One region of the Neobacillus sp. D3-1R genome, then DNA from elsewhere that is predicted to be linked to it. Evidence: riboswitches for the same ligand, from Rfam matches in the RefSeq annotation. Region 1 holds a riboswitch; the other holds the start of a gene.

The links. A riboswitch is a leader RNA that binds a small molecule or an ion and turns the genes downstream of it on or off. The one in region 1 is predicted to bind cyclic di-AMP.
Region 2: it holds a riboswitch for cyclic di-AMP, as region 1 does, so the genes downstream of both, ACSBPO_RS10890 (potassium channel family protein) here and ACSBPO_RS09100 (APC family permease) in region 1, are expected to answer to the same signal.

The regions. Positions count from the first base shown of each region.
Region 1 covers NZ_CP197471.1:1,795,365-1,800,934, reverse strand. The annotation lists gene ACSBPO_RS09110 (DMT family transporter) at 201-1,115, shown strand; gene ACSBPO_RS09105 (GNAT family N-acetyltransferase) at 1,356-1,823, opposite strand; gene ACSBPO_RS09100 (APC family permease) at 2,010-3,833, opposite strand; cyclic di-AMP (ydaO/yuaA leader) riboswitch at 3,961-4,107, opposite strand; gene ACSBPO_RS09095 (hypothetical protein) at 4,175-4,372, opposite strand; gene ACSBPO_RS09090 (GNAT family N-acetyltransferase) at 4,529-5,062, opposite strand; gene ACSBPO_RS09085 (GNAT family N-acetyltransferase) at 5,290-5,570, shown strand, end outside.
Region 2 covers NZ_CP197471.1:2,128,979-2,134,548, reverse strand. The annotation lists gene ACSBPO_RS10895 (TrkH family potassium uptake protein) at 1-325, opposite strand, end outside; gene ACSBPO_RS10890 (potassium channel family protein) at 327-983, opposite strand; cyclic di-AMP (ydaO/yuaA leader) riboswitch at 1,056-1,206, opposite strand; gene ACSBPO_RS10885 (PstS family phosphate ABC transporter substrate-binding protein) at 1,343-2,488, opposite strand; partial or broken gene ACSBPO_RS10880 (hypothetical protein) at 2,583-2,952, opposite strand; gene ACSBPO_RS10875 (MATE family efflux transporter) at 3,101-4,426, shown strand; gene ACSBPO_RS10870 (GNAT family N-acetyltransferase) at 4,811-5,570, opposite strand, start outside.

The DNA of each region.
Region 1 (5,570 bases):
AAGCAATTGGTATTTCTTGCCTTTCATTTATTTTACCAAGATTCAAACTCATTTTCAATAAATAATTGTTGGTTAGACTCTGTTGTAAAATACTTAAATATTAAAACGCTTTCAACTTAAAAATGTTATTTCGCATCCCGAAACATCATGCTATAATGGATAAATCGTTATTTATTATAGAAAGGTAAGTGTTGGTACATATGACTTTTCGTCATCAAAAAGCCTTTATCAATTTATTTTTAGTTTCAGTGTTATGGGGATGTAATTACCCAGTAAGTGCCTATCTACTTCAGGGTTTCTCTCCCGTTTTTTTATCAACAGTGCGTATTTGTTTTACATCTTTATTTTTAATACTAGTTGCGATTTTCAATAAAGGTTTAAAAATCCCATCTGCAACTGAATGGAAATATTTAGCCGGTGTCGGAATTTTTGGCACGCTCTTTAACCAAACCTTTTATTTTACAGGGCTGCATCATACCACACCTGCTAACGCATCTTTAATCATAGCGATGTCACCGATTGCTACCATTCTATTAGAAAGATTAATCTACAAGGTAAAATTAACTGTAAAGAAAAGTGTAGGTGCCGTAATCAGTTTAATAGGCGTTTTCTCCATCATCGGAGTGGCTGGTGGCTCACTTAAAATATCATTTGGTGATCTAAATATATTCATAGCTATGTTATGTCTTTCGATCAGTATTCTATTTATCAGAGGTTTATCGAAAACAATGAACTCCTATGTTATCACTATTTACGCTACCGTTCTCGGAAGTGTATTAATGATTCCTGCAGCGGGTGTCGAACACTTTGTTAGTGGTTGGGTGATAAGTGATTCTTATTTAATGTGGGGACTACTGATTGCTGCAGGTATCATTGCTCAAGGTTTAGCTGGATTTTGGTGGAACAAAGGCGTCTCAGAGGTTGGGGCTGGAACCGCTTCTATGTTTATGAATATTCAACCATTTGTTGCGATTGTCGCTTCTCACTTTGTTCTCGGGAATCCTATTCTTCTTAGTCAAATAATTGGAGGTCTTATGGTATTAGTTGGGGTATTTATTGCAAATATGCCGGCTACTAAACCTTCCTTGGCTGTTGGATCTGGAAAAAGTGCTTAAAGATTAAGTTAGAGAGCCAGAATCGTAAGCTTCTGGTTCTTTTTTTTAAAAAAAGCTTTGAATTCTCGATAAAATTGCGTCACGTTTTTGAATTATACTCAAGTTTCAATTGGGTATGCTCGACTTTTTGATTTTATGCTCGAGTTTCAAATTGATTTACTACTCGACTTTTCGATTATCCTCAAACATAAATATCTATCTATTACGAAAAAACTGGATAGTACTCTATCCAGTTTTTTGTTACCCTATTTCTTTATAAAAATGACTTTGTGTTCCCTCGTTTTCATAAATCGTATAGCCAGTAGATTTATATAATTCAATAGCGCTAAACCATTCTATATTCGTTTCTAATAATAGCTTTTTGTAGCCTTTTTCGATAGCTAGGGACTCCAGTTGCTGAAGCATTTGCCTTGCGAAGCCCATACCTCTATATTCTTGCTTGACTGACATTCGTTGAATTCGCCCTACACCTTCCCTTTCTTTTGTAAGCGCCCCTGTACAGACAAGGATTTCATTTTTTACACCTACAAGAAACGTATCACCGATTTCAATATAATTTTTCATAATGTCGTTTAAATCTTGATTAAATGAATAGTCTAAAAATCCAAATCTTTCTTTCATACCTTCAAGGATAATCCCTTTGGCAACTTCTGTATCATTTATTTCAATCTCTCTAATAACAAAATCCAACTTATTTTCCGTCTGCATTTTCAAACCAACCTTATCATTTTTGTTATACCTAATAGCAAAAAGCATCTATTATTCAATTACAATGTTATTTTTTATCTTTACTTTCTATTGTAAAATAAACTTTACGTAATTACATAACAAAATTTGTCAGTACATTTCATAAAAAAAGAGGCAGATTTTTACAATCCACCTCTGAGCTTCTATTTATTTCTTAAAATGATATGGAAGTGTAGCTACAATTACGTTTCGATTGAACAGTAGGTACGTCCGAATCATTAAACTAGATTGGTTATGAAGGATATTGTGCCAACTCTTTTTAGGGACAAACTGAGGGATTAAAACAGTAACCCAATAATTTGATTCCCTTGCTTTATGTTCAACAGTATCAATAAATTTGGTTAACGGGTGGATAATACTTCGATATTGTGAATGTAAGGTTACTAATCTAACATCGGGATGGAGATTATTCCATTTCTCCTCAAATATTTTTTCATCTTCTCTTTCAAAAGCAATATAAACAGCAATGACTTGATCTGTTAAGGATTTCGCATAATTAATAGAATTCTCAACGACCTTTGTCATCCCCGCAACAGGAACTATGATGACATTCCCTTCAATTGGAATTGCTGGCTCATTCGGATTAATTCTTAATTGCTCCCCTACTAATTCGTAGTGCTTCTTAATACGGTGGAAAACGAAAACAATAGCAGGAACAAAAACTAAAACGGACCATACTTGTTCAAATTTTGTTAAAAAGAACATGATAGTAACCACAAAACTAATAAAAGCTCCTAAAGAATTTGCAAGTAGTTTAAAGATCCAACCTTTTGGTTTTTCACGAATCCACTTTATTGTCATACCAGTCTGTGAAAGCGTAAAAGGAATGAACACCCCGACCGCGTATAAAGGAATTAATTGCTCAGTATGTCCACCAAAAACAACAATTAAGAAAATAGATGCAATTCCTAACGTAATTATTCCATTTGAATAGCCTAGTCGGTCTCCTCGTATTGTAAACATTCTTGGTATATATTTATCTTTTGCTAAACTAAAAGCCAACATCGGGAAAGCCGAATAGCCCGTATTTGCAGCAAGAATAAGGATCAAGGCGGTTGTACCCTGGATAAAATAATAGACTACACTTCTACCGAAAGTATCTTCTGCTATTTGCGAGACAACCGTTTCTTCGACCTTTGGTGATATGCCATAGTAATACGCTAAGTAAATGATTCCTGAAAATAATATACCAAGCAGTATTCCCATTGAAGCAAGTGTTTTCGCAGCATTTTTCGGTGCCGGATCTTTAAAATTTGGAATGGCATTGGATATTGCTTCAACCCCGGTTAAAGCTGAGCTTCCTGATGCAAAAGCCTTCAGTAAAAGAAATAATGAAATTCCTGCAACTGGAGTCCCTATAGGTGCATGCAATTCTGGTGATACTTGACCAGTGAGTATTTTGTATATGCCAACCCCTATTAAAATAAACAAAGCAAGGACAAATAAATAAACCGGATAGGCTAAAAAAGAAGCAGACTCCGTTAATCCCCTTAAGTTTAAGATGGTAATAATAATAACAAAAATGATGGAAATGCCTACTGTATGCTGATGTAATGATGGAAACGCAGAGGTAATCGCATCTGTTCCAGCGGATACACTAACGGCAACTGTAAGTATGTAATCAACTAACAAGGAACCACCAGCAATTAAGCCATAATTTACTCCAAGATTTTCCTTAGATACAACGTATGCACCACCGCCATTTGGATAGGAATAAATAATTTGGCGATAAGATAATATAAGTGCTGCTAATAAAACCAAAACCCCTATAGCAATCGGGATTGAATACCAATAGGCAACAGTACTAACCGTTACCAATACTAATAAAATTTGCTCTGGACCATACGCAACAGATGAAAGGGCATCCGAAGAGAGAATTGCTAAAGCCTTTAATTTATTTAGCTTATGCTCTCCTAGTTCTGTTGATTTTAATGGTCTACCTATTAACAACCTTTTCAATGAAGAAAGCATGATGTTGCACCTCTGAAATGATATACTCTTCTTATTTTTCCCCTAATTTCTTAATTAACAAAAAAAAGTCCACATAGGCAAAGACATAGCCCTGTGGACATTTACAAATCGTGTCTCATCAGTTCCACCTTCTTCTCAATAAACGCTTACGAGGGTAGCTGTCGGATTCGGACCATGAGTAGCCCTACCTTTATAAAAGGATTCACCCCAAGTGATAAACTTTACCACACAAAATGGTTGCCCCGTTCTTTAATAGATTCAGCGATTTAGAAATTTGAAACAAAAATCATCATACTCCTGGCTGTTGCATTTGTAAAGTGTTTTTTTAAAACTACTTATGGTTATGGCAGCTCATAGCCCACACCTTTACATGCAGAGCATTTACTACCATTATCAAATGGAAAACGGACATTTGAATTTGATACCATCATAAAACCTATACCATTGCATTTTTGACACGTTTTTAAAACTTCCTTTTTAAGAAAACTTTTCTCTAAAGCTGTTACCTCTAAATGAAGAAAGGTATCAATCAAGCCCATTCCTGTCACCTCAAAAAAATATGATTATTTGTTTAGTATGAAGTAAAGATATCTATAATAAACCTGGTGATGAACCTTTTCAGACTCAAAAATCATAAAAAGCACTCAAATTAGTGAGTGCTTTTTACATTTATTATTAATTTACGTTATATTCACTTAGTCTTCCTTAATAAGAGCATAAATCTCGTGATCTTCCCAAACACCATTTATATTTAAGTATTTTTGGGAATAACCTTCCCTTTTAAAACCATTTTTTTCAAGAATGCGTTTGGAAGGAATGTTTTTTGGCATTACCGCAGCTTGTATTCTGTGTAAATTTAACTCCTCAAATGCCTTTTCTACTATTAACCCTACCACTTCCGTCACATACCCCTTTCCATTTTGATCTTGGCTCAAATAATAGCCTAAGTTAGCATTTTGAAAAGGACCTCGAACAATCCCTGATAATGTAATTCTACCAATAAGCTTATTTGTATTATATAAAAAAATCCCAAACGTATAGCCTCGGTCATTTTCAATATCAGATGTAGCTTTCCTTATTTCTCTTAATTGTTCCTCGTATGTAAAATGAGAATCTAACCTTATTGGTTCAAATGTTTGAAAAAAGTTTCGATTTTCCAATCGAATTTTCAGTAACTCCTCTGCGTCACTATCTACTAAATATCGAATATATATTTTGACTTGTTCCATGGTAACCTTCCTATTAAAACATATTTGCCTTTAATAGATTAACACCATTACGATAATATTCCAAATTTTCTTTACAAGGTTTTTTTTACACTGTACGATAAAATGGGGATGGAAAAACATTCCTATTTTACAAAAGGAGGATGATGCAGATGGATACAATCAAAAATCAAATCACTTATACAAAAAGGAACAAAGAAACTTAGTAAAACTTAAAGGAGAATCAATATATGAATAAAGTCATCGAAACCATTCAAATTGTCCAGTACCATGAAGGATTAGCAAAAGGAATTGCAAAAATGTGGAACTTGAGTCGTGACGGCTGGGGCGGAGATACACGAGTCATGACCGAAGAGCAAGTAAAGAAAAAAGAAGCTAATTCAGACAATATCGTTCTTTATCTGGCTGTGAATGGCGAAGAAGTTGTCGGCTATTGTGGTTTATCAGAATACAAGGAGGATACTGGTTCGTTATATATCCCCCTTCTAAATGTACGCCCGGATTATCATGG
Region 2 (5,570 bases), 330 kb from region 1:
GTATTAATATCCGTTCCTTAATACCAATTTTTTTTCCTAACATAATATAAATTAATACAGCAAAGGACATGATTCCTAATCCGCCAAGTTGAATCAAGAATAAAATGACAATCTCTCCAAATAAGGTGTAAGTTTGTGCTGTATCAACGACTGCGAGGCCCGTTACTGTCATCGCAGATGTCGTTGTGAATAAAGCATCAATCCATGTAATTGGTTCGGTTGTAGCGAAAGGCAATTTTAATAATAGCGTTCCTATAAAGATAAAAATAAGAAAGATTATGCTTAATAACTGATAAGGCGAAAGGTTAATATTTTTATACTTCATGTTAAACGCCTTCTTCCTCGAACCTATGTATATCTGCATTATGACCAAGAACGATTAGTACATCCCCTTTGTAGATCATATCTTCTGCCGAAGGGGCAACAACAATTTCTTCTCCTCTTTGAAATCCAACAATATTACAGCCGTATTTTGCACGTACATCTAGGTCCATTAAGGTTTTATTATGGATTTTATCACTAGCTCGAATCTCTACCATACTGTAATTTTTGGATAACTCAATATAATCAATGATTTTATCAGTAACGATATGATTAGCTATTCTTTTAGCCATATCTCTTTCCGGATGAATAACACGATCTACCCCAACTTTTTCTAAAACCTTTTGATGATAATCATTCTGAGCCTTTGACCATACAATAGGAACTCCCAATTCTTTAAGCAATAGTGATGTTAAAATACTTGATTCAATATTGTCCCCAAAAGAAACGAATGCGTGATCAAAGTTTCTAACCCCTAATGCTTTTAGTGTAGACTCATCAATGGCATTACATTGGACTGCATGTGTGGCTATCATGGAATATTCATTTACCTTATCTTGATCTATATCGATTGCCATTACCTCAACACCAAGTTCTGAAAACTCTTTTACTAAACTTCCACCAAAACGCCCTAGACCAAAAACTGCAAACATTTTCTTCATTTAATATGATTTCTCCTTCCTAATGAACACAAAAAGACCACTCTTAAGAAAAGAATGGTCAATGAAATCATTAACCCTTCCCTCAAAACGCTTACGGAGTTAGCTGTCGGATTAGGGATTGAGAGTATCCCTTCTTAACTTAATATGTTAAGATTCACCCCAAGATAAACATGGTTTATCAAAAATTGGTTCCCCCGCTCAATTGATTCAGCAAAAAGGTTGAATTATAAAGATAAATATAAAATACGACTATTAACAAATTGTGTCAATAAAAAATTATCCATTATTTCTTTCTTAAAATCTGACAAGACTAGCTTTATTTCGAATTAGGTCTCTGTGAGCTAATTTCCATGCAACCTTTAGTTCAGAGGTACATACCCCGACAAGTCTACGATCTTTTGCCCTTGTTTGGATAGCATCCAATTAATAAATGTTTCAATATGAGGATTTTTACTATCAGCCGTGATAGCATAAAATTCAGCGACAATGGGATAGGTATTATTTTGGATATTTTCTTTTGTCGGTAATACACCTTCAACGGCAATATTTTTGATTTTTCCATTATGAACCATTTCCTGTGAAAAATGTCTGAAGGAAAAACCAATCGCATTTTTTCTATTTTGATAATTAGTCGTTTCTCTAATAATACCGCCCATTGCTGAGACAATATCTTCGGATGGAGCATCCATTAAAGGAGTACTACCCATAAACTTTTTCAACGTTGTTTGACTTCCGCTTCCTTCAGGTCGTTGAAAGGCACGTATTTCTTCCCTACTTCCCCCTACTTCCTCCCAATTTGTGATTTCACCGGAATAAATTCCTAGAATTTGTTTGAGTGAAAGTTGATCAACTGGATTTTTTGAATGGACAAAGAACACAAATGCTTCTCTGCCAATGGGAGTCAGGGTTAACTTTTTCCCTAATCTCTCAGCACGATTCATTTGTTCTTCTGAAGGGTGTGCCATAAAAATGATGTCAACTTCTCCGTTCATTAGACGGTCAAACGCACCGTTAGTTTGGCTGGAAACAACCTCGCCTTCATATAAGGGATACTCTTTTTTCGGGTAAACGGCTTGAACAAAAGATGAATATACAGGGTATAATGCCGTGGCGCCATCTAGTTTTGGGAGATTGTCTTTTATTTTAAAAGTGGAGGGATTATCTAAAGATACCGCTTTTGTTTCTTCAACAAATGGCCGATATTCAGACAGATTAACATCTTGGGTGCTTACTACTTCGAGACTCCTTAAATATGAATGATAGCCTTCAAAACCCATTATGGAAACCGCACTTATTCCAACAAAACCAATGGCACAAATCTTGGGTACTTTTTTCTTTAATTGACCATAGATTGCTAGAATAATAATGACAATGATACCAAACGTCATGATAGGGATCCCTAAGCCATAGAACTCATCATTCCCTGAAAGTAATGCCACTATAGTGCCCACAAATCCAAATAAACTAAAAACAATTATGGTCAATATGGAGCCAAACAATCTCATTCATCCATCTCCTATTGGTAGTAATATATTTTTAATAAATAATTCCAATTTTATTATACCAATTGGAACTCTTACTGTATGTTTATTTCAGTACTCACATCACTTTTGCTACACCGAGTGCGTAATGACTAAATAGGATATTCTCCACTAACTCTCCTTGAGATTCATTACAGTCCACGATCATAATAATCTCAGAATGGAATCCTTTTAATAATCTTCGTCTTTTTTTTATCACTATTTCTGTAAATAGACGAAGAGCTAAGCCAACGATAAATCCGATACATGCAGCTATTAACCCCCAATAGATTGGTCCCCCAAGCAAGCTTAAAACCTATACTTGCACCTATAACTGAAAAGGCAGTCGCAAGAGCCGCACCTATATCGACAAGTGAGGTACCGTCTGATCGATGGATGGTATCAAATAATTTACGTTCCTCGGTTCGGTTATCAAGAGGAAGTAAATAAAAAACCCTTCCAATCTTATGAAAAAATCGTAGTTTTATCGTTCACTTTTTATTGGTTTAAGAATGCGGTAAATTCTAATTTTATATACAAATTGGAACTCTTATAATATATTTATTGGAAGCTTTCTTTTACATAAAAGGTGATGAAATGAGACTAAATAACTTTTCAAAAAGTATCATCGTATTGGCGATTCCAGCCATCATTGAAAGCCTTCTTCAAAGTATGGTAGGTTTTGTTGATACGTTGTTTATTTCAAAATTAGGATTAAAAGAAGTCGCCGCAGTTGGGATTTCGAACGCCATTCTTCAAATATACTTCGCGGTATTTTTGGCTTTAGGAACGGCATCGTCCGTATTCGTATCCAGATATAATGGCGTAAATGATGAAAAGAGCGTTAAAGTGATTGCTACGCAATCTCTTATTCTAACCGTCATCATCGGAGGTATCTTTGGTGCCATATCCTTCTTCTTTTCAGAACAATTGTTAAGAGTAATGGGTGCGGATAAAGAAGTGTTAGAAGTTGGTACTACCTATTTTAGAATGGTAGCTACTCCTTCCATTCTTATATCCATGATGTACACAATTGGAGCCATTTTAAGAGGTTCGGGAGATACAAAAGCCCCCATGCGTGTCGGAGTACAGATGAATATAGTGCATTTCGTATTAGATTATGTACTGATTTTTGGCGTGTTTTTTAATGGACTTGGAATAGAAGGTGCGGCACTCGCAAGTATTTTGGCGCGTTTATTTGGTGTTATCTTGTTGCTTCGTCATTTATGGTTAAATGATTTCATCACTAGTAATTTGAAAAATTGGAAAATCAAAATAAATGTTATCAAGGATTTAGTGAGGATTGGGCTCCCAGCATCTTTAGAACGATTGTTCATGAGGTTCGGACAAATCATTTATTTCGGAATGATCATCCGGATGGGAACCGAAGTGTATGCCGCTCATACTCTTGCAGGCAACTTTACTATTTTTGCATCTGTCATTGGTACAGGATTTGCTACTGCCACGACTACGCTCGTGGGGAAAAGTATTGGTGCTGGGGATATCGAAAGTGCAAAGAAGTATAGCGTCTCTTCCATTAAATTATTAATCGTATCCATGACATTCATGTTATTTATTGTCTATTTATCTTCTCCACTAGTAAGTCCCATTTTTACAAAAAACTCCATTGTAATTGGCTTGATTACCAGTGTTCTATTGATTGATGTCATTACTCAACCAGCTACTGCAATTGTTACATCCCTAACGGCCACCTTACAGGCCGGAGGAGACACCAAGTACCCGATGTATATAACCGCTATTGGAATTTGGACCATTCGCACTGTAGGTGTGTATATATTGGGTGTTTATTTCCATTTAGGGCTCGTTGGGGTATGGATTTCCATTGGAATCGATAATTACATTAGAGCGATTCTGTTGATTTTGCGGTATCGATCTTTTAGATGGATTAAAAAACTGAATTAATTCAAAAAGAGCATCTAGATTGAAAGGATGCTCTTTTTTAGATGTATTTTTGATAAACGGTTAGTGAAAATGGATGGTGTTTTACTGTCGAGGAATTTTATCGGACTTACATTCCGCTATTGATAGAAATATGGGTGTTTTCACATCAGTATCGGACATACGATCCGTTATTTAGCTAAAAGTTTGCTATTTTGGTAGATTTAAACCCTGATAACGTACCCTGTGTCCGATAACATCTTGAAAATAGCCTTTTTTTTGAAAATAACGGATCTGGTGTCCGATAAAAAATGAAGAGTCCGCCATCCAAACAAAAAACGCATTTAATCTCATATGATCCATACGTTTTAAGTGCTATTACTATTTTTTCATTTTCTAAATGCAGAATTAAACGAACGATTTAAGAATTCGGAAGTGACCTTTACCAGGCACGTAGCCAAAGCTTCTATTAATTGATTGCATCGGAGCGTTATTTTCTTCCGAATCCGTGGTCATCGTATGTGCACCTAACTTAACCGCCTCATCAATCGAAATACGTTTTAACGCTTTGGCGATGCCGCGGCCACGATATTCTTTTTTAACAGCTGTGTAGTTCGTATAAAGCACACCATCATCTTCCGTGTTGAATAATTGAGTCACGCCCACGAATCGCGCACCGTCTACTGCAAGAAAAACCCAATCTTGACGTGAAATATCTTCTGGGAAAAACTCTTTTCGCCATTCCGCAAATGGAGGAAGGTTTGCGTATTGACCAGGATTATCTTTGGATGTTTCCACACATAATTCGTATAATTTATGTTCTGATTCCTCTCCTGGAAGGTCCGCTAACGTAACCAACTGAATACCTGACTTTATTGCTAGTTCTACTGAATCCGGATATTTAGTAGAGTCAAATTCTTTAAGATTTAGTTCTAAATCAAATACATGAGCATCCAACACAAAGCCTCGCTTTTGAGCAAAAGATAGTGATCCATCAATCCAATCCATGACGATTGAGGATAAAACGGAGGCTTGATGTTCATTCGCCCAATTTTCAAGATGTGATAGAATCAGATTCCCCACACCCTGCCCACGAAAATCGGGATCTACACAGAAAATACTAGCAAGTTGACCAGGTGCGGCCCAAGGAGCACGGAAGGCGGCACCA